DNA from 4 places in the Streptomyces sp. NPDC005408 genome. Region 2 is predicted to be linked to each of the others. Evidence: riboswitches for the same ligand, from Rfam matches in the RefSeq annotation. Region 2 holds a riboswitch; each other region holds the start of a gene.

The links. Region 2 has a riboswitch for cyclic di-AMP ahead of ABZS64_RS07305 (M23 family metallopeptidase). Riboswitches for the same ligand answer to the same signal wherever they lie in the genome.
Region 1: it holds a riboswitch for cyclic di-AMP, as region 2 does, so the genes downstream of both, ABZS64_RS05925 (NlpC/P60 family protein) here and ABZS64_RS07305 (M23 family metallopeptidase) in region 2, are expected to answer to the same signal.
Region 3: it holds a riboswitch for cyclic di-AMP, as region 2 does, so the genes downstream of both, ABZS64_RS18715 (M23 family metallopeptidase) here and ABZS64_RS07305 (M23 family metallopeptidase) in region 2, are expected to answer to the same signal.
Region 4: it holds a riboswitch for cyclic di-AMP, as region 2 does, so the genes downstream of both, ABZS64_RS19645 (LysM peptidoglycan-binding domain-containing protein) here and ABZS64_RS07305 (M23 family metallopeptidase) in region 2, are expected to answer to the same signal.

Annotation. Positions count from the first base shown of each region.
Region 1 is NZ_JBEXEX010000004.1:118,407-123,804, forward strand. It holds gene ABZS64_RS05915 (M23 family metallopeptidase) at 1-154, shown strand, start outside; gene pcrA (DNA helicase PcrA) at 173-2,614, opposite strand; cyclic di-AMP (ydaO/yuaA leader) riboswitch at 2,877-3,040, shown strand; gene ABZS64_RS05925 (NlpC/P60 family protein) at 3,043-4,206, shown strand; gene ABZS64_RS05930 (hypothetical protein) at 4,299-4,652, opposite strand; gene ABZS64_RS05935 (NlpC/P60 family protein) at 4,997-5,398, shown strand, end outside.
Region 2 is NZ_JBEXEX010000005.1:125,188-130,585, forward strand. It holds gene ABZS64_RS07295 (pitrilysin family protein) at 73-1,410, shown strand; gene ABZS64_RS07300 (pitrilysin family protein) at 1,407-2,795, shown strand; cyclic di-AMP (ydaO/yuaA leader) riboswitch at 3,026-3,190, shown strand; gene ABZS64_RS07305 (M23 family metallopeptidase) at 3,203-3,970, shown strand; gene ABZS64_RS07310 (GntR family transcriptional regulator) at 4,188-4,865, shown strand; gene ABZS64_RS07315 (HPr family phosphocarrier protein) at 5,015-5,296, opposite strand.
Region 3 is NZ_JBEXEX010000017.1:146,575-151,972, forward strand. It holds gene ABZS64_RS18705 (PP2C family protein-serine/threonine phosphatase) at 1-934, shown strand, start outside; gene ABZS64_RS18710 (DUF2332 domain-containing protein) at 919-1,893, opposite strand; cyclic di-AMP (ydaO/yuaA leader) riboswitch at 2,140-2,296, shown strand; gene ABZS64_RS18715 (M23 family metallopeptidase) at 2,308-3,354, shown strand; gene ABZS64_RS18720 (aldo/keto reductase) at 3,441-4,385, shown strand; gene ABZS64_RS18725 (PrsW family intramembrane metalloprotease) at 4,634-5,398, opposite strand, start outside.
Region 4 is NZ_JBEXEX010000019.1:59,572-64,969, reverse strand. It holds gene ABZS64_RS19655 (pyridoxal-dependent decarboxylase) at 1-391, shown strand, start outside; partial or broken gene ABZS64_RS19650 (FAD-dependent monooxygenase) at 426-1,855, opposite strand; gene ABZS64_RS19645 (LysM peptidoglycan-binding domain-containing protein) at 2,303-3,085, opposite strand; cyclic di-AMP (ydaO/yuaA leader) riboswitch at 3,090-3,249, opposite strand; gene ABZS64_RS19640 (YncE family protein) at 3,714-4,784, opposite strand; gene ABZS64_RS19635 (amino acid adenylation domain-containing protein) at 5,010-5,398, opposite strand, start outside.

The DNA.
Region 1 (5,398 bases), on a different contig from region 2:
CTCCGGCTCGATCAAGGCCGGTGACGTCATCGCGTACTCCGGCAACTCCGGCAACTCCACCGGACCGCACCTCCACTTCGAGGTCCGGCCCGGCGGCGGCTCGGCCATAGACCCGCTGCCGTGGCTTCGCAGCCACGGCCTCGACCCGACCTGAGCCCCCGGAACTCCGGAACTACAGCTTCTCGACCGGCGCGTAACGCAGCAGCAGGCGCTTCGGCTTGGTGTCCCCGAAGTCGATCGTCGCCTGCCCGTCCGAGCCCGACCCCGTCACCTCCACCACGGTCCCCAGGCCGAACTGGTCGTGCGTGACCCGGTCACCCACCGACAGCGAGATCACCGGCTTGTCGCTCGTACGCCGTGTGGCGAAGCCCGATGCTCCGCCGCCCGAGCGGGAGCGCGAGGACGAGAGCGACGACGCGATGCCGGAGGTCGGGCCCGCGGGCGCGGCCATCGGGCCCGTCCGCTTCCACTCCAGGTGCTGGCCCGGGATCTCCTCCAGGAAGCGCGAGGGCGGGTTGTAAGAGGGCTGGCCCCAGGCGCTGCGCATCGACGACCGGGTCAGATAGAGGCGCTCGCGGGCGCGCGTGATGCCGACATACGCGAGCCGCCGCTCCTCCTCCAGCTCCTTCGCCTGGCCGAGGGCGCGCATGTGCGGGAAGACGCCGTCCTCCATGCCCGTCAGGAACACCACAGGGAACTCAAGGCCCTTCGCGGTGTGCAGTGTCATCAGGGTGATGACGCCGGAGCCGTCCTCGTCCTCGTCGGGGATCTGGTCGGAGTCGGCGACGAGCGCCACCTTCTCCAGGAACTCGGCGAGCGTGCCCGCGCCCTCCTCCTCGGCGCGGTCCTGCTCGAACTCCAGCGCCACGGCGGCCAGTTCCTGGAGGTTCTCGATACGTGTCTCGTCCTGCGGGTCGGTCGATGCCTGCAGCTCGGCGAGATAGCCGGTGCGCTCCAGGACGGCCTCCAGAACCACCGCCGGGCCTGCACCCGAGTCGACGACCGTACGCAGCTCCTCCATCAGCACGTTGAAGCGCCTGACGGCGTTGGCGGAGCGGGCCGCCATGCCGTACGCCTCGTCGACGCGCCGCAGCGCCTGCGGGAAGGTGATCTTCTCGCGCAGCGCGAGCGCGTCGATCATCGCCTCGGCGCGATCACCGATGCCGCGCTTGGGGACGTTCAGGATCCGGCGCAGCGGCACATTGTCTTCCGGATTGGCGAGCACCCGCAGATACGCCAGCACATCGCGGACCTCCTTGCGCTCGTAGAAGCGCACTCCGCCGACGACCTTGTACGGCAGTCCGACGCGGATGAAGATCTCTTCGAAGACACGGGACTGGGCGTTCGTACGGTAGAAGATGGCGACGTCGCCCGCCTTCGCGTCGCCCGCGTCCGTCAGCCGGTCGATCTCGTCGGCGACGAACTGCGCCTCGTCGTGCTCGGTGTCGGCGACATAGCCGGTGATCTGCGCGCCCGCGCCCGCGTTGGTCCACAGGTTCTTGGGTCGGCGGCTTTCGTTCCGCTCGATGACCGCGTTGGCTGCGGAGAGGATCGTCTGCGTCGAGCGGTAGTTCTGCTCGAGCAGGATCGTCGTCGCGTCCGGGTAGTCCTCCTCGAACTGGAGGATGTTGCGGATGGTCGCGCCGCGGAAGGCGTAGATCGACTGGTCGGCGTCGCCGACGACGCAGAGCTCGGCCGGCGGCAGGTCCTCGTACCCCGTACCCACCAGCTCGCGTACGAGTGTGTACTGAGCGTGGTTGGTGTCCTGGTACTCGTCCACCAGGACGTGGCGGAAGCGGCGCTGGTAGTGCTCGGCGACGTCCGGGAACGCCTGGAGCAGATGCACCGTCGTCATGATGATGTCGTCGAAGTCCAGGGCATTGGCCTCGCGAAGCCTGGCCTGGTACATGCGGTACGCCTCGGCGAGCGTCTTCTCGAAGCCGTCGGCGGCCTGGTCGGCGAAGGTCTCCTCGTCGATCAGCTCGTTCTTCAGATTCGAGATCTTCGCGCTGAAGGACTTCGGCGGGAACTTCTTGGGGTCGAGATCGAGATCCCGGCAGACCAGCGCCATCAGCCGCTTCGAGTCCGCCGCGTCGTAGATCGAGAACGACGAGGTGAAGCCGAGCCTCTTGGACTCGCGGCGCAGGATGCGCACGCACGCGCTGTGGAAGGTGGACACCCACATGGCGTTGGCGCGCGGCCCGACGAGCTGCTCGACGCGCTCCTTCATCTCGCCGGCGGCCTTGTTGGTGAACGTGATCGCCAGTATCTGGCCGGGGTGGACGCTGCGGGACCCCAGCAGATGCGCGATCCGGTGCGTCAGCACCCGGGTCTTGCCGGACCCGGCCCCGGCGACGATGAGCAGCGGCGAGCCGGTGTGCACGACGGCCGCGCGCTGCTCATCGTTCAGCCCTTCCAGCAGGGCGGCGGGGTCCACGACCGTGCGCGGCGCGCCGTCGCGGTGGTACGGATCGCGGGCCGGAGGCACGTCGAACGCGCCCTGGAAGAGATCGTCCGGGATCTCCTCCTGGGCCGAGTCCTCGGGCGGTGGCGGAGGGTGCTCCGAGCTGGGCTGGAGGTCCGCCAGGAAGCTGTCGTCAAAGAGGCTGCTCATCGCTCTACGAGTCTAGGCCGCCGCACTGACAGCTTGCCGCCGCATTCGGCCACCACCCTCCGTAACCTGGCAGCACCTCCTGGCAACCCTGCGTGATCGGGCCATGTCGTCGGGTCATCATCCGGAACACACAGATCCGTCGATGAGTAAGGTCACGAAAATGTATCGGGCATTTCGAACATCAACCTTCACAGCAGCCACACGAGTTGGCTAGCGTGCTCGATCAGGCGGCCCGTACCCCCCTGGCGATCCACGCCACATCGGGCAGCTCGCGCCGAATTCGGGCTTTCCGCAAGGAAGTTCGGAACCGGGGACCCACTATGCACAACCGGGGTGAATCGGACCGTGCTCCATTCGGTCCGTAGGGCGATCTTCCGTTCCGCCCGAACCCGACAGCTAACCCGGTAGGCGGTCCACGGAAGAAGGAGATGCCGGCCTTGGCCTCGCATCGCAAAGAACGCAGCCGTACCGCGAAGACCTCGCCCGCCGTCGGGCTCACGACGGCGGCCATCGCCGGCGTCACCCTGCTGTCGACGCAGAGCGCCAACGCCGCGCCCACCGAACCGAAGCCCTCCATCGAAGAGGTGCAGAAGAAGGTCGACGACCTCTACCGGCAGGCCGGCACCGCGACCGAGAAGTACAACAAGGTCAAGGAGTCCACCGACGAGAAGCGTCGTGAGGTCGACGAGCTCCTCGACGACGCCGCCAAGCGCACGGAGAAGCTGAACGAGTCCCGCAGGGCGCTCGGCAACTACGCGGCCGCGCAGTACCGAACGGGCGCGGTCACCCCGACCGCCGCGCTGATCTTCGCGGACAGCCCCCAGGCGTACTTCGACCAGACGCAGCTGATGGACCGGATGACCGACCGTCAGCGCACCGTGATCGACGACTACGAGACCCAGCGGGCCGCGGCCGCCAAGCAGCGCGCGCAGGCGACGGAGAAGCTCGATTCGCTCACGCTCTCGCAGAAGGCCCTGCGCACCAGCAAGCAGGTGGTCCAGACGAAGCTCGCCGAGGCGCGCTCGCTGCTGTCGAAGCTGACCGCCGAGGAGAAGGCGCGGCTCGCCGCGATCGAGCGCCAGAAGCAGGAAGAGGCCCGCCGCAAGGCCGAGGCGAAGGCCAAGGCGGAGGCGGAGGCCCGCGCCAAGGCGGAGGCGGCGCGCCGGCAGCAGGAGGCCGACAAGGGCACGGGAACCGGAACCGGTACGGGCACCGGCACCGGCACGGCCGACGGCACCTACGCGGCCAAGGCCGACAAGGTCCTCGCCTTCGCCCGCGCCCAGACGGGCAAGCCGTACGTCTGGGGAGCGACCGGCCCGAGTTCGTACGACTGCTCGGGACTGACCCAGGCCGCCTGGAAGGCGGCCGGCGTGGACCTGCCGCGCACCACCTGGGACCAGGTGAAGGTGGGCACGCGGGTCGAGACCAAGGATCTGCTCCCGGGTGACCTGGTCTTCTTCTACGACGACATCAGCCACGTCGGCATCTACATCGGTGACGGCAAGATGATCCACGCGCCGAAGCCCGGTGCGAACGTCCGCGAGGAGTCGATCTACTACATGCCGATCTACGGCAGCGTGCGCCCCGCGTAACGCCGCCGACAGCCGAACGCCCGGGCCTCCGAAGCGCGCCCGGGCGTTCTCATGTCCGAGGCATCACGTCCACAGCGGACCCCCGGCAGAGACTACGTCCACAGCGTCGCGATGAAGATGTTCGCGACGGTCAGTCCGCCCACCGCCCCGAACAGCGCCTTCTCGGCCTTCTCCTCGTCACGCTTGACGTAGACCACCCCCAGGATCACCACCAGGATCGCCAGCTTGATGCTGATCTTCAGGTTGTTGACCGGCTGGTCGTCCGCCTGGTTCAGGCCCACCAGCACCACGCCCGTGATCAGCATGGTCAGCGCCCCGTGCAGCATCGCCGGGCTGAAGCGCGCCGCTCCCGCGCTCATCGCCTTCATCTGGGTCAGGAAGCCGCCGAGCAGCGACGCGATGCCGATGATGTGCAGGGCGACGAAGACATTGATGAGTACGTCCATGAGGCGGAGCCTAACCCTCCCCATACCACCGCCCTTTGGGCTGGTGTGCCTCATTCGCCGCATCGGTCACAGCGGTACCGCGGTTGGGCCGATGCCATCACGTCTGCTCTCAGAAACCGATCCCAACTGTCCACTTTTGGGCACTATCGGTCCTTACGCCTCTTTCCCGTGACCTCCAGGTTTACCGTCCTCCCTCAGGTGACCGACTCCCCACCGCCGCCGGGCTCCCGGGCGGCCGTCGGACACCACCGCCGAGAGATCCGGCGGCGGACCGCTCCCCCTGTGCGGACCGCCGTCGGACCGGCCTCGGACCGCAGGAAAGACGGAAGGACGTGGACGCCCTCGTGGCAGCGCACCGGAAACCGAAGCAGCATCCGCTCACCGGGCCCGCGGCGCGGACCGCCGCCACCATCGCGCTCGCAGGCGCCGCGACCGCCACCGCATTCGACGGCACCGGGCACGCCGAACCCGTCCTCACCCCCGCACAGATCAAGGCCAAGGTCGACAAGCTGTACGAGGAGGCCGAGGCCGCCACCGAGAAGTACAACGGCGCCAAGCAGCAGACCACGAGCGCCCGCAGGTCGCTGGACGAGCTGCGCGACGAGGCCGCCCGCAGGACCGAGCGGCTCAACACCTCGCGCAACGCACTCGGTTCGATCGCCACCGCCCAGTACCGCGCCGGCGGCATCGACCCGGGGCTGCAGCTCGCGCTGACCTCCGACCCTGACGAGTATCTGGAGCGGGCA
Region 2 (5,398 bases):
GTCAGCACGCTTGCATACAGTGGCAGGGCTGACAGAAGAAGCAGCATCGCGATCGAAGGGACGTACATGCCCATGGGTCACACGGCCACAGCGCAGGCCGGTTCCGGCGGCCTGACAGCGACCGAGCACCGGCTGGCCAACGGCCTGCGCGTGGTGCTCTCCGAGGACCATCTGACCCCGGTCGCCGCGGTCTGCCTCTGGTACGACGTCGGCTCGCGCCACGAAGTCAAGGGCCGTACCGGCCTCGCCCACCTCTTCGAGCACCTGATGTTCCAGGGCTCGGGACAGGTCAAGGGGAACGGTCACTTCGAGCTGGTGCAGGGGGCGGGCGGCTCGCTGAACGGCACCACCAGCTTTGAGCGCACCAACTACTTCGAGACCATGCCCACCCACCAGCTGGAGCTTGCGCTCTGGCTGGAGGCCGACCGGATGGGCTCGCTGCTCGCCGCGCTCGACGACGAGTCGATGGAGAACCAGCGCGATGTCGTCAAGAACGAGCGCCGCCAGCGGTACGACAACGTCCCGTACGGCACGGCCTTCGAGCGGCTGACGGCTCTCGCCTACCCCGAGGGCCACCCGTACCACCACACGCCGATCGGCTCCATGGCCGACCTGGACGCGGCGACCCTCAAGGACGCCCGCGCCTTCTTCCGGACGTACTACGCGCCGAACAACGTCGTGCTGTCGGTTGTCGGCGACATCGACCCGGTGGAGACGCTCGCCTGGATCGAGAAGTACTTCGGCTCCATCCCCTCCCACGACGGCAAGCAGCCGCCGCGCGACGGCTCGCTCCCGGAGGTGATCGGCGAGCAGCTGCGCGAGGAGATCCGCGAGGAGGTTCCCGCTCGGGCACTGATGGCCGCCTACCGGCTGCCGCACGACGGCACGCGCGAGTGCGACGCCGCTGATCTGGCGCTCACCGTCCTCGGCGGCGGCGAGTCCTCCCGGCTGCACAACCGTCTCGTGCGCCGTGACCAGACTGCTGTCGCCGCCGGGTTCGGTCTGCTGCGCCTCGCCGGTGCTCCCTCGCTCGGCTGGCTGGACGTCAAGACGTCCGGCGGTGTCGAGGTCCCGCAGATCGAGGCCGCGGTCGACGAGGAGCTGGCGCGGTTCGCCGCCGACGGCCCCACGCCCGAGGAGATGGAGCGCGCTCAGGCCCAGTTGGAGCGCGAATGGCTGGACCGGCTCGGCACCGTCGCGGGCCGCGCGGACGAACTGTGCAGGTTTGCCGTGCTGTTCGGCGACCCGCAGCTGGCGCTGACCGCCGTGCAGCGGGTGCTCGACGTCACCGCCGAGGAGGTGCAGGCGGTCGCCCAGGCCCGGCTGCGCCCCGACAACAGGGCAGTGCTCGTGTACGAACCCGTCTCTGCGCCCGAGGGAAGCAACGAAGAGGAAGAGGCGGACCAGTGAGCGACGCTGCCGTGACGATGACGTACCACCCGCAGCCGACGGCGGGTGCCCCCCGGCCCTGGGCCTTCCCCGCCCCCGACCGCGGCACGCTGGACAACGGTCTGACGGTGCTGCGCTGCCACCGGCCCGGCCAGCAGGTGGTGGCCGTCGAGATCCTCCTCGACGCTCCGCTGAACGCCGAGCCCGAGGGTATCGACGGTGTTGCCACGATCATGGCGCGCGCCCTGTCGGAGGGCACCGACAAGCACACCGCCGAGGAGTTCGCCGCCGAGCTGGAGCGCTGCGGCGCGACCCTCGACGCGCATGCCGATCACCCCGGCGTCCGTGTCTCCCTGGAGGTCCCGGTCTCCCGGCTGCCCAAGGCGCTCGGTCTGCTCTCCGACGCCCTGCGCGCGCCCGCCTTCGCCGACAGCGAGGTCGAGCGGCTGGTGCGCAACCGTCTGGACGAGATCCCGCACGAGACGGCCAATCCGGCCCGCCGCGCGGCCAAGGAGCTCTCCAAGGAGCTCTTCCCGGCCACCGCCCGTATGTCGCGCCCCCGCCAGGGCACCGAGGAGACCGTGGCCCGGATCGACTCCGCGGCCGTGCGTGCTTTCTACGAGGCGCACGTCCGGCCCGCCACGGCCACCGCGGTGATCGTCGGCGACCTCACCGGAGTCGACCTGGACGCCGTGCTCGCCGAGACCTTCGGCGGCTGGAAGGGCGACAGCGCCACGCCCCGTCCCGTACCGCCGATCACCGCCGACGACACGGGCCGTGTGGTCATCGTGGACCGCCCGGGCGCCGTGCAGACGCAGCTGCTGATCGGCCGCATCGGCCCGGACCGGCACGACCGCGTCTGGCCCGCGCAGGTGCTCGGCGCGTACTGCCTGGGCGGCACCCTCACCTCGCGTCTGGACCGCGTGCTGCGTGAGGAGAAGGGCTACACCTACGGCGTACGGGCCTTCGGCCAGGTGCTGCGGTCCGCCCCCGACGGCTCGGGCGCCGCGATGCTGGCGATCAGCGGTTCGGTGGACACCCCCAACACCGGACCGGCGCTGGACGACCTGTGGAAGGTGCTGCGGACGCTCGCCGCCGAGGGTCTCACCGATGCCGAGCGCGATGTCGCGGTGCAGAACCTGGTGGGTGTCGCGCCGCTGAAGTTCGAGATGGCCGCGTCTGTCGCGGGCACGCTCGCCGACCAGGTCGAGCAGTTCCTCCCGGACGACTACCAGGCGCAGTTGTACGTGCGGCTGGCGGAGACGGGCACCGTGGAGGCGACTGCGGCGGCCGTCAGCGCCTTCCCGGTTGACCGGCTGGTCACGGTGCTCGTCGGCGACGCCTCGCAGATCGAGGAGCCGGTCAGGGCTCTGGGCATCGGTGAAGTGACCGTGGTCACCGGCTGATCGCCTCTCGCACCAACTGGACAACTCCGGCTGAACCCGGCGCAACAGGCAAGCGGAACCCCGGCATCCAAGCGATGGCGGGGTTCCTCGCTATGTCCGGTTTGTTGTGGAGGCTGCCTGTCTGCCCTGTGGCATGCACTACAAAAGGGCCTGTCTGTTTGGTGATTGAAAGTTGCCCCGCCTAGCGTCGGTCCGGCTGTTCGCCAGTAGCCAGCCGCATCCGCGGCATCGGACAGCCATCGCCGAGTCCCCGTCAGGCGCGAGCCTGGGGAGCCGGGGACCCACTCAGTCCCTGGGGTGAATCGGACGCCTTCGTATCCGTACGGAGGGGCCCGTAGGAGACCTTCCTGCTCCGAACCCGTCAGCTAACCCGGTAGGCGAGAAGGAAGGAAAGGACCAGCCACTTCATGGCGTTCACCCGTGCCACCGGGAAGCACCGTGCCCCGAGCCGCCTGACGCGCAGGAGCGCGAACATGGCGGGCGTAGCGGCCCTTGCCACCACCGGCGTCATCGGAACCCTCGCTTCCCCGGCGCTCGCCGCCACCCCCAGCACCGCCGTCGAGGACACCGGTCTGACCCAGGTCGTGACCGCTGACACCCTCGCCGACCAGATCGCCGACCAGGCCGCCGCCCAGAAGCAGGAGGCCGCCGAGGCCATTGCCAAGGCGAAGGCCGCTGCGGAGGCGAAGCGCAAGGCCGAGGCCCGTGCCAAGGCCGCACGCGAGGCCAAGGAGCGCGCCGCCCGCGAGGCCGAGCGCAAGCGCCTCAACTCCTTCGTCGCGCCGATCACCGGCTCGTACATCTCCACGGGCTACAAGACCGGCGGCGCCATCTGGTCCTCCGGCAGCCACACCGGCATCGACTTCCACGCCGCCTCCGGCACCACCGTGCACGCGGTCGGCTCCGGCACCGTCGTCGAGGCCGGCTGGGGCGGCGCGTACGGCAACAACGTCGTGATCAAGATGAAGGACGGCACGTACACGCAGTACGGCCACCTCTCGTCGATCACCGTCTCGGTCGGCCAGAGCGTGACCCCGGGCCGGCAGATAGGCCACTCCGGCGCGACCGGCAACACCACGGGACCGCACCTCCACTTCGAGGCGCGCACCAGCCCGGAGTACGGCTCCGACATCGACCCGGTCGCGTACCTGCGCGCCCACGGCGTCGGCGTCTGAGCACACGCAGTCTCGGCACACGCAGTCCGAGCACGCGCACACAACGCGTACATGAGAAGGCCCCGGCTCCCTGCCGGGGCCTTCTGCGTTCGGAGCTCTGGCCAAAAGATATCCATGGATTCCGAAGTGCCATCGGAAAATCCGGCCCACTGCAATAGAGTCACCGAACAGACGTCAATCGGCTGCGTTTCGCGCGGATTAAAGCGGAGGTTCGGTCATGCGCATTCCCGCGCACTCGGTATGCACGGCGATCCGCGACGACATCGTCTCCGGCGTATTCGAGCGCGGCAGCCGGCTCACCGAGGAGCAGCTGGCGCGCCGCTACGGCGTCTCCCGGGTCCCGGTCCGCGAAGCCCTGCGAACCCTGGAGTCCGAGGGCTTTGTGACCACCCGCAGGCATGCCGGAGCCTGCGTCGCCGAGCCCACCGAGCAGGAGGCCGCCGACCTGCTGGAGGTCCGGATGCTGCTGGAGCCGCTGGGTGCGGCACGCGCGGCCCAGCGGCGCACGGAGGCGCACCTCAAGGTCCTGCGCGGCCTGGTCAGGCTGGGTCAGGAGCGGGCCCGCCGCGGCCAGGGCGAGGACCTGCGCTCACTGGGCGGCTGGTTCCACGAGACGCTCGCCCAGGCCTCCGGCAGCCCGGGACTGATCGCCCTGCTGACCCAGCTGCGGCACAAGATCGCCTGGATGTACGCGGTCGAGCAGCCCGCCAAGCCCGTCGACTCCTGGGCGGAGCACGGCGCGATCGTGGACGCGGTGGCACGCGGCGATGTGGAGAGGGCACGGGCGCTCACCGCGCTGCATGCCGAGCGGGCCGCATCCGCGCACCGGCTGCGCCGTCCCGAGCGGGTGAGGACTTCGCAACATGCCGTAAACACCGCGAGCGTCCGCAATTAACAGGCGCGCCGTATACAAAGGGAAGATATTCGTGGGGCTTCTTTTCTGCTGCCCGAATTCGCGGAGTCGGACGCAGAAATGAACACAGCCGCGGCCTCCCGAATTCGGGAGGCCGCGGCTGTGTCGCCGGGCGAATTCTGCACAACCGCTCAGACGGTCTCGGGAAGCTCCTCGAGCCCCTCGGCGACCAGCTTGGCCAGACGGTCCAGGGCGGCGTCGGCGCCCTCCGCGTCGGAAGCGAGCACGATCTCCTCGCCGCCCTGCGCGCCCAGGCCGAGAACGGCGAGCATGGAGGCGGCGTTGACCTGGTTGCCGTCAGCCTTGGCGATCGTCACGGGGACGCCGGAGGCCGTGGCGGCACGGACGAAGATGGAAGCGGGGCGGGCGTGAAGGCCCTCGGCCCAGCCGACATTGACGCGGCGCTCAGCCATGGTGTTGCCCTTCAAGTCTTAGCGGTTGTCTAGACCAGTCTCTCATGCGTTGCGGCGTGCTCTCATACCGACCCGCGACCGGTGGGTGAGCCGTACGCTTTC
Region 3 (5,398 bases), on a different contig from region 2:
GCTGCACCTCTACAACCACACGGCCTCGCAGATCACCGCGTTCACCGAGCTGAGCACCGTGATCACCGTCTCGGGTCTTGCGCTGCTCATCAACCGGGTCGTACGGCTCAGCAGCGAGCGCCTCGCATCAGCCAGGGTGATCGCCGAGACCGCCCAGCGCGCCGTGCTGCCGACCCCCGCGGACCGGATCGGCGGGCTGGAGGTCGCCGCGCGGTACGAGGCTGCACAGGCGGACGCGTTCATCGGCGGTGACCTCTTCGCCGTACAGGACACGCCCTTCGGGGTGCGGCTGGTGGTCGGTGACGTACGGGGCAAGGGGCTCGAAGCGGTCGAGGCGGTGGCCGTGGTGATCGGTGCGTTCCGGGAGGCAGCCGAGCAGGAGGGCTCGCTCGTAGGGGTTGCCGGGCGGCTGGACCGGGCGCTCGCGCGCGAGGGCACGCGGCGGCCCACCCTGGACGCCTTCGAGGGGTTCACCACCGCGGTACTGGCCGAGATCCCGCGCGACGATGCCGTTGTACGGGTTGTGAACCGGGGGCATCCGGAACCACTGCTGCTGTATGCCGACGGGAAACTGGAAGTCCTGGAGCCGTCCGAGGCCGCCCTGCCGCTGGGCATGGGCGATCTGGGGATGTGGCCGGACCGCGCGGACACCCACCCCCTGCCTCCTGGGGCCACACTGCTTCTCTACACGGACGGGCTGTCCGAGGCGCGCGATGCGAACGGCGTCTTCTACGACCCCGGCGAGCGGCTGGCCGGGCGGCTCTTTCCCGGGCCCGAGGAGCTGCTGGACGCGCTGGTCGCCGACGTACGACGGCATACGGGCGGCGGCGCCACGGACGACATGGCGCTGCTGGCGGTCAGCCGCCCCGCGGAGGGGCAGCCGAAGCGCCGCAGGACCGTTCCGGTGGTCAGGCGCGCTCAGCCCAGCCAGTGAAGGCCCTGGCCGTGCGGTGCCGTGAACGCGACGGCCCGCTCGTCAAGGGCGAGCGTGAGCAGGTGCTCGTCGGGCGGCCTCGGGGCATCGAGCCAGGGCAGCACCGTGTGGTGCTCGTTGGAGATCCAGTGGCCGGGCAGGCCGCGGACGATTCGTGCGAACTCCTCGCGCCGGGCGAGCGGGAGGTACGTGAGCACGGCGGTGTGCAGGACGACGAGCGTCGCGCCGTCTGGGGCTTCGGCGGCGAGCGGCGCGAGTTCCTCGACCAGATCGCCGCGGACGATCCGGGGGCGGGGAGCGTCCCGTACGGCTTCGATGGCGCCGAGCTGCTGTCGCGGCCGGTCGCCGCGGCCCGGCCAGATCAGGGACTGGAGCCAGCGGACGTCCTCGGGGTCGGTGATGTCGAGCGGGTTGAGGTCGATGCCCGCGCGCCAGGCGATCTCGGGCAGCCGGCCGGGCAGCGGCAGGTCCGGGGGCGCGGATCCGTACGTACGGCAGTCGAAGGTGACGACGGACTCGCCGAGCCGTGGGCCGTCGTCGTAGCGGTAGGCGTAGCGGTCGGGATGCAGACAGAGCCCAGCCGAGGTGCCGACCTCGATCAGGGCGAGAGGCTGGGGGAGCGCGGCCAGGAGCGGAAGCAGCGTCGCGCAGCGGGCGGGCTCGTTGGTCTGGGTGAAGCGCGCGAGCATCACATCGCGGACGGCGTCCCTGTGCGCGGGCAGCCAGTCGCGGAAGGCGGGCCATGTCTCGTACGGCCCGCCGAGGTGGCGTACCGCGGCGAGGAGCAGATTCGGCTGCTGCTTGTTGCCGGGCGGGAGTGAGGCGATGAGGGCGCAGATGTCCGGGTCTTCGGCGATTTCGGCGGTGAGCTTCTCATACACGGGAGACTGACCGTGTGCTTGCTCGGCGGAGAACTCGCGATAGCGGTCCGCCACGCTCTGGCTGATGTGTACGACCATGGGCCAGACGGTAGATGGGCACCCTATGTAATCGAGAGGCATCCCTCCGCATAACATCTGAGGCAACGTCAGGTGAGGGGTGTTGCCTGAGGGGCGGTCAAGTCGCCCGAGTCCGGGCGCTTGTGTCCGGGTACGTCTGTGTCAACGTCGTTAATGATCAGTCGGAACAGCTTGGAATCCGGCGCTGGTGTCTATTAACGTTCGATAACGCAGCGCGGTCGTCCCAGCCGTCGCAAGAGACGGCACCGTGCGCACGCGCCGAATCCCGCAAGGGAACCGGGGAACCACCAATTGGGGTGAATCGGGCACCTTTTGCCGTTCTTTTCCGCGGCGGAAGCGCTCGTAGGAGACCTTCCTGCTCCGAACCCGTCAGCTAACCCGGTAGGCGAGAAGGAAGGAAAGGAGTACGCCTCCGTGGCGTCCAATAAACCTGCCCCTGAAGCACCCTTCGAAACTGATTTCTTCGGCGTCGAAGTGAAGACAGAGCGGGCATGGGAGGAATGGAACCCCACCGAGGACTCCGTCCGTCCGGTGCGCGGCCGGCACCGTGTCATGAAGCAGCGCGGCGGACTCGCCCGCAGCTCCACGGTGCTCGGGGTCGGCGTGATCGCCGCGGTCGGCGCGGGCGGCATGGCCACCGCGCAAAGCAAGCCGCCGGTCTCCATATCCCTCCCCGACTCGATCGCGGACAACCTGCCCGACGCCAAGTCCCTGCCGGGCGTGGGCTCCCTCATCTCCGACGACTCCTCGGACGCGGACGCGGGCAACACCGCTCCGCTCACCTCGTCGACCCTCGCGGCGGACACCGGCTCCCGGCCCGAGGCGCAGGGCTCGGCCGGTGAGGCGCTGCGCGCCCGTATCCTCCAGCAGGCCGACCAGCAGCAGTCCGAGGCGGACGCCGAGGCGAAGGCAGCCGCGGAGAAGGTCGCCGCCGAGAAGGCCGCGGCGGAGGCGAAGACGCAGCAGACGGCGGCGGAGACCAAGGCCGAGGCGGCGAAGCTCGCTGCCGAGAAGGCCGCGGCGGCGAAGGCGGAGGCCGAGCGCCTCGCCAAGCTCGCCGCGAGTTACGCCCTGCCGACCTCCTCGTACACGATCACCTCGACCTTCGGCGAGGCCGGTTCGATGTGGTCCTCCGGCTACCACACCGGCCTGGACTTCGCGGCCCCGACGGGAACGCCCCTCAAGGCCATCCACAGCGGCACCGTCAAGTCGGCGGGCTGGTCCGGTTCTTACGGCTACCGCACGGTCATCGAACTCGATGACGGCACGGAGCTCTGGTACGCCCACCAGTCCTCGATCTCGGTCAGCGCCGGGCAGAAGGTGTCGACGGGCGAGACGATCGGCCGCGTCGGCGCGACGGGCAATGTGACGGGCCCGCATCTGCACCTCGAGGTCCACACGCCGGACGGAACCGGGATCGACCCGATGGCCTGGCTGCGGGGCAAGGGCCTGACGGTCTGAGGTCTGGCCCCTCTGACGCGTCTGACGCGGAAGCGTTACCGGTACGGCGCGGAATAGGCCGTACCGGTAAGCGTGTTGATCAACGCATGACTTCTCTCCGTACCCTCGGCTCGTCCGATCTCGCCGTCTTCCCGCTCGCCCTCGGCGGCAACGTCTTCGGCTGGACCGCCGACCAGGCGCAGTCCTTTGCCGTGCTCGACGCCTATGCCGCCGCCGGCGGGAACTTCGTCGACACCGCCGACAGCTACTCCGCCTGGGTTCCGGGCAACGAGGGCGGCGAGTCCGAGACGATCATCGGCAAGTGGATCGCCGCGCGCGGCAACCGTTCCGACGTCGTCGTGGCGACCAAGGTCGGCGCCCACCCCCAGTACAAGGGCCTCTCCGGTGCCACGGTCAAGGCTGCGGCCGAGGAGTCGCTGAAGCGGCTCGGTACCGACTACATCGACCTGTACTACACGCACTTCGACGACCCGGGCGTCCCCGTCGAAGAGATCATCACCGCCCTCGACCAGCTGGTGAAGGAGGGCAAGGTCCGCGCCATCGCCGCCTCCAACGTCACCGCCGAGCGGCTTCAGGCGTCCCTGGACTTCTCGGAGCGCGAGGGGCTTGCCCGCTATGTCGCACTCCAGCCGCACTACAACCTCGTGTCCCGCGACACCTACGAGGGCGATCTGCGGGACACCGCCGCTCGCGGCGGGCTCGCGGCCGTCCCCTACTTCGCGCTCGCGTCCGGCTTCCTCACCGGCAAGTACCGGCCCGGTGCCACGGTCGACAGCGCCCGGGCCCAGGGCGCGGGCAAGCACCTGGAGACGGAGCGGGGCGTGAAGGTCCTCGCAGCGCTCGACCAGGTGGCGGGGGCGCGCGGCGCCGAGATCGCGACCGTGGCTCTTGCCTGGCTGGCCGCGCAGCCGACCGTCGCGGCGCCCATCGCCTCGGCCCGTACGGTCGAGCAGCTGCCGGCACTGACGGCGGTCGCGGAGCTGGAGCTGACGGACGACGAGCTGGCCGTGCTGACGGCGGCGTCCGCGTAGGGGTCTAGGTCCTGTCCGGTCGATCAGGCCGGATCAGTGAGCGGCCCGCCGCGGAGCGGCTGATGTCACTGCGATGCGTGCGATCGCAAGGCGGAGGATGGGGGTCCCCCCGCCGAAGGCAGGGGGAGAGCCGACGCGGAGCGTCGGCGACTGACGACAACGCAGCGTGGGGGCACCTCCCGTGCCCGAAGGGCTACGGGGGAGTGCGTGCCAGGGCACGCGAGCCCGGCAAGATCCGAACAACAGCCCTAGGAGCGGTACGGGTTGTAGCCGCCGTAGTCGCGGTGGGGCGGCGGTGCCCATGCCTGGCCCGTAGCCCGCGCCGCATAGGTCAGCGCCGGACCCGCGACCTCCTTGCGCTGCCACAGGTGGTGCAGCAGCTCCTGCTCGCGCTCCATGAAGTCAGGGCCCGCCGCGCCGCGGTGGGCCCGGTGGCGCAGAAAGGCCAGGGACGTCGCGAACCGTTCGTACTCCGAGACGGCGTGGGCCGCGGCCGGTCCGTGCGTACGGCGGGCCACATCGCGCGCCATCGTGCGCGCCCGCATCGAGGAGAGCGCGCGCGGCTCGTCCGAGGTCAGCCAGCCGGCTGCGGCGTATGCGGGCAATTCGGTCGATATTGTGCGCAGTTCCCGCTGTCGGGTCCAGATCGTCAGCCAGGTCAGCAGGCCGAAGGCCGGGACCATGAACGCCCCGTACACGGCGTAGAAGCCGAAGGGGCCGAAGAGCGACGACGCTCCGTTCCACAGCGCGTGCATGCCCATCGCGAGGGCGAGGCCGAGCAGCGGCAGGGCGATCCGCCGGATCCGATGGCGCTGTGCGGCGAGTGCGGCGATCCCGAAGCCGATGCCGGTGAGCACGGTGAAGAGGGGATGCGCGAACGGCGACATGACGACGCGTACGAAGAAGGTCGCCGCGGTCACCGATGCGAGGCCCGAGGTGCCTATCTGCTGGTCCTCACCGAAGGCGTTGCCCAGGTAGAGGATGTTCTCGGTGAAGGCGAAGCCGGTCGCGGT
Region 4 (5,398 bases), on a different contig from region 2:
CGACCCCATCGACAAGGTCCCCGAACTCTCCCGGCGCGGCCGAGCCTTCACCGTGTGGGCCGCGCTCAGGTCGCTGGGCCGGTCGGGCGTGGCCGACCTGGTCGATCGGCTGTGCCGACACGCCTCCTCGTTCGCCACCGGTATCGCCGGGATCGACGGGGCGACGGTCCTCAACGACGTTGTATTCACCCAGGTCTGCGCCGAGTTCGGCAACGACGAACGCACGGAACAGGTGCTCACCCGGCTGCTCGACGACGGCACGGCATGGATCAGCGGCTCCACCTGGCACGGCCGTCGCGTCATGCGGATCTCGGTGAGCAACTGGTCCACGACCGACGACGACGTGGCGCGCACACTCGACGCGATCCGGCGTGCGGCTGCCGGAGCGTGATGCCTGGTCCGGCAGCCCGCCGCCTGACCGTTCCTCAGGCGCGCGTCGACTCCCGCGTCATCGGGGGCTCCGACGGCGTCGCGGGCACGGGTCCGAAGACCACCGCCCGGGCCACCTTCGGTGCGAACAGGGCGGTGAGCGGCGAGGTCAGGGTCAGTACGGAGCGGAAGGCCGGGCCCACGACGGGGTCACCCGGGTACCTCTGCTGGACGCGCCTCAGGTACCAGCCCGCGGCGCGGTCCGCGGGCCCGGTGGTGACCGCGTTGCCCACCGCGCCCGGCATCTTCTTGTCGGCGCCGGCCGAGATGTCCCAGGCCTGGCGGGACGCCTCGAACAGCGCCTGCTGGACCGATCGCGTCGTCGGCGTACGTCGCGGATCGGTCAGCGCGTCCCGCAGCGCCACCGCGCTCATTGCCGCGACCGCCATGCCCTGGCCGTAGATCGGGTTGAACGTGCACAGGGCGTCGCCCGTGGCGAGGAAACCGGCGGGGCGGCGGCCCGGGCGGTCGTAGCGGCGGCGGAGGTTCGATGTCTGGCGGAAGCCGAAGGGCGGCGTGTCCGGATCGGCCTCGCGCAGCCAGTCGTGGATGAAGGGATGCGGGAAGCGGGCCGCGAAGGCCGTGAACCCGTCCTCGTCCGTGGGCGGTTCGTCGCCCCGCAGGCCCGACAGAATCACCAGATAGCGGCCGTCCTCCAGCGGCAGCACCCCTCCCCCGTACACCTGCGAGGGATTGGGGAAGACGTAGTAACCGAGCGAGTCCGAGCCGAGGTTGTCGCTCTTGTTGCGGTAGATACGGGAGGCGTACGCGAGGCCCGTGTCGATGCCCTCCTCCTCCGGGGGCTCGGCGCCGATCGCCGACAGCCACTGCGAGGCCCGCGATCCGCGTCCCGAAGCGTCCACCACCAGGTCCGCTTCGATCTCTTGCGGCTGCTGCTCGACCGCCCGGGCACCCTCGCCGCGCCGTCGCAGCAGCACGCCCCGTACCCGGGAGGCGTCACCGAGCAGACCGACGGCCTCCGTCGACGTAACGGTCGTGATCGCCGGGTTGGCCAGGACCGCTCGCGCACCAAGTGCTCGATCTGTCCACGGGAGCCGGTGTAGATGTACGAGGTCGCCTCCGTGCGCCTGAACCATCGGCCGCTCTGCCACTGGACCATGTCCGCCGGCTGACCGATCCGTGGCGAACCCGAGGCTCTCAACTCGGAGACAAAGCCCGGCAGCAGGGCGTCCAGCGCGATCTGTCCGCCCTCGAGCAGCACATGGGCATGCCGCCCCTGCGGCACGCCCGGACGCGTCTCGGGGCCCTCGGGAAACTGGTCGCGCTCGACGATCGTCACCTTGTCGGCGTGCTCGGCCAGTACGTGTGCCGCGAGCAGTCCCGCCAGGCTGCCCCCGACGACAACGGCATGGCGCCCGCTCGTGCCCCGTCGCCAACTGCCGTTCTTCTGTGCCGTGTCCGGCATGTGTCCGCTCCTCGTGGTCAGCGAGTCGATCAGGACTGACCAGTATCCCGGTGCGGAGGGATCGATCACGAACGCCGATCAAGCCTCATCTGTCATGCGAAGGGGTGCGCGGTGCCAGACTGGGTGCCGTCACGATTGCTGCGACTGGACGATGCCGAATCGAATCGGCTCAACGACGGGGCGGGTATGACTGGGGTGGAGTTGGTGGTGGCCGCGCTGGCCGCGGCTGCTTCGGCGGGGCTCACGGACACCGCGAGCAAGCCGTCGATGCCCTCGCCTGGGCTTTACCCGATGTGCTGACGGTGGTTGCCGATGAACTTCTCTCCGGAGCGAAGACGACGGGCGGGGAATGAGCAGCCTGCGCCACCGTGTTCGCTGCCTGGCCGACCGTCGCGGCGGTCCTCACTGCGGTCGTCGTGCACCGCCGCGACGTATGAGCTCGAGCCGTCAGTAGGCGCCGTTCACATTGTCGATCGAGCCGTACCTGTCGGCTGCGTAGTTGCACGCGGCGGTGATGTTGGCGACCGGGTCATAGCTGTCCATCGACGTGCCGGGCACGTGATAAGCCTGGAACGTGGGGTCGATGACCTGGAGGAGCCCCTTGGACGGGGTTCCGGCCAGGGCGTTGGAGTCCCAGTTGTTGATGGCCAGCGGGTTGCCCGAGGACTCGCGCATGACGTTCCGGTGGATGCCGTCGTACGAGCCCGGGATGCCGTGCTTGGCCATGACGTCCAGCGACTCCTTGATCCAGCCGTCGAGGTCGTTGGAGTACGCCTTGGGCTTCGAGGCGGCGGGCTTCTTCGCTGCGGTCAGCGTGCTCGTGCGCTTCGAGCGGTCGGCCCGATCGGAGGCGGAAGCCGCCTTGGCGGCCTTCTTGCCGACGGTCAGCTTGAGGCCGGGGTGGATCATCCGCGGGTTGTCACCGATGACCTTGCGGTTGTCCTGGTACAGCTTCTTCCAGCCGCCGCTCACGTTGAGCTGGTCCGCGATCTTGGCGAGGGAGTCCCCTGCGACGACGGAATAGGTCGTGGGGGCCTTCTTCGCGGCGGCCGGCGTGATCGCCGTCACAGCCTTTGCCGCGAGAGCGGGCTGCGTCGCCGTCTGCGCGGCACCGGCGGTGGTTGCGCCGATCACCGGGAGGACGAGTGCGGCCCCGCCCGTGCCTGCGGCGACAAGGCCACGCGTCAGCGAGTTGGACTTGGGACGGCGGTGCTTACCCTTTGCGGGCATGACGAATTCCTCTCCGTCGCCTGCGAGGTGAGCTGTCGGGTTCGGGCTGGAGATGCCCGGCCGCTGTGTGGTCGCGACTTCACCCCTAGCCGTTCCGGATTTCCGGATCGGCGGCTTACCTGGGTCCCCCGCTCCTGCCGTACGTGAGTGGGTGCGGTTTACCGGACGGCGGCAGGATTCGGCGGTCCATCCGGGTTGCGGTGACCGTAAGCGAAATGGACTGGGTGAAACAAGCCCTGAATTCCGAATTGCAATCCGCGAGGCGGATCCGTCCGGAGAAAATCCGCCATCCGCCCCCAGCGGGAAACTCAACTCTCTTTCTGCAGAACGGGACTGGGCCCGGCGGCGCCCCCGTAGGCCCTGACAGACGTGACCCATTTCACTGGTGGCAGTGGGCAACTGTCCGCTTTGCGGCGGTCCGCCAGATAAAGAGAATTCACCCGACTTTCTCTAATGCGGGCATCGGATGCCATAAAAAGAGGAAATGCCCATGCAGCCCTTTTCGGACATCGTGGGCGTTATCGGAGCGGGCGGCCTGCGGCACGAGTGCTCACCACACGGCTCCGCCGCGCCGACCACCGTGCGGTGCGACGCGGCGGATCTCGCCCGAGGCTGCGTTGTGCGCCGGTCAGCCGGTGGTGCGAATGCGGTGGACGGAGTCCATGGCCTGCGCGCCGACCGCCGCCTTGTCGACGACATAGGCGGTGCCGTGGGCGACGACGACATGGTCGGTGTTCGCGCCGGTCGCAAGGTCCGCGAGAACGATTCCCTTGCGGGGGTCGACCACCGTGGTCGTCCCGGATTCCCTGTTGGCGACGAAGACATTGCCGGTGCAAGGGTCGGTCGCCGCGGCGAGGGCGCCCGCTCCCGTCGCGATCTCCTTCTGCACCACTCCCGCCTGCAGATCAATGACGGCGACGGAACCGCTCCCCTGGTTGACGGCGTAGGCGGTCCGCCCGTCGGCGGACAGCGCCACGTCGATGGTGCCCTTGCCCGCGGGGATCAGCCTGGGCTTGTCGGACGCCGGAGAGATCTCGATGAGCTGACCATTCGTCAGGTCGGCCGCGTAGACGATGCCCGTGCGCCCGTCGACAGCCACGCCCGCGGGAGTCGCGCCCGCGACGGTGACCCGCTTCTTCTCCTGGTACGTACGGCTGTCGAAGGCGACGACACTGCCGTCCTCGAGCCCGGCGGTCCACACCAGGTTGCGCTTCTGGTCGACGACGACATCGCGCGGGTGCTTCACGCCGGGCAGCGAGGCGAGGTGCTCGCCGGTGCGCTGGCTATAGACGGCAACGGAGTTGTCCAGCGTGTTGGTGGTCCACACGGTGTTGTGCACGTCATCCACCGCCACCCCGTAAATCGCTTCCCGCGCCCCGGTGGCCTCGTCCTTGAGCGGCGGGGTGTAGGCGGCCTTCACCTTCAGGGTCTCGGGGTCCACCTTGAGCAGCTGGGTCTGGGTGACCGGGGGGTATCCGACCGAGCTGGTGACCCACAGGACGTTGTTCCGTGCGGAGTAGGCGGACTGGTAAAGCCCCTGGCCCAGTTGGGCCGAGTCCACGGTGTAGGACGTCTGGTGGGTCTGGACCTGCGCCGGGGCCGCGGCCATGGCCGCACCGGCCGGGCCGAGCGCGCAGGTTGCGGATATGGCGGCGGCAAGCAGGACTCGGCGGTGAATTGAGCGGCGGCTACGGGACATGCGTGTTCCTCCAGAACAATGAAGAAGAAGTGAGTGCAGGTTTGTGGCACCCATGGATATTCGCCTCGGCTGAGCCCCTGCCCCACTATGCGGGCAGGGCTTGTCGGTTGTCGGTCTTTCCACCTCGTCTGACATCTCGCTGACATCCGGGGTTTTGTGGTGTGCCGGCAAATGCCCCGGCCTGAAATCAGGAGTACGGCAAGCGTGCCTTCAGGCAGGGCTGGGTCATGTGTCGAGTTCCTTGAGCCGGGCCATGAGGACGGTGGCAATCTCGTCGAGTTGCCGAGGCTGTGTCATTTCGGGATGCAGACAGTCCAGCCGGTGCTCGTCGAGCCGCCCGGTCATGTACGGCCGCCAGGCGTGCGGGGTGAGCCAGTCCTCGGCCCGGGGCGCCGCCGCCGTGAAGAACAGCAGGTCCCCCTCGAAGGTCTGGTGCCGGTGGGTGCGCATCAGGCGGGCGTTGTTGGTGACGATGCCGAGTACGGCGGTCAGCACCCGTTCGGGAAGGGCCGCCAGCGCGCTTCCCTCGTGGAGCAGGGTGGCAAGGACGCTGTCCCGGGTGAGGCCGTCACCGCCCTCGAAACCGGCCATGCGGAGAAGGGCGTTGAGCGCGT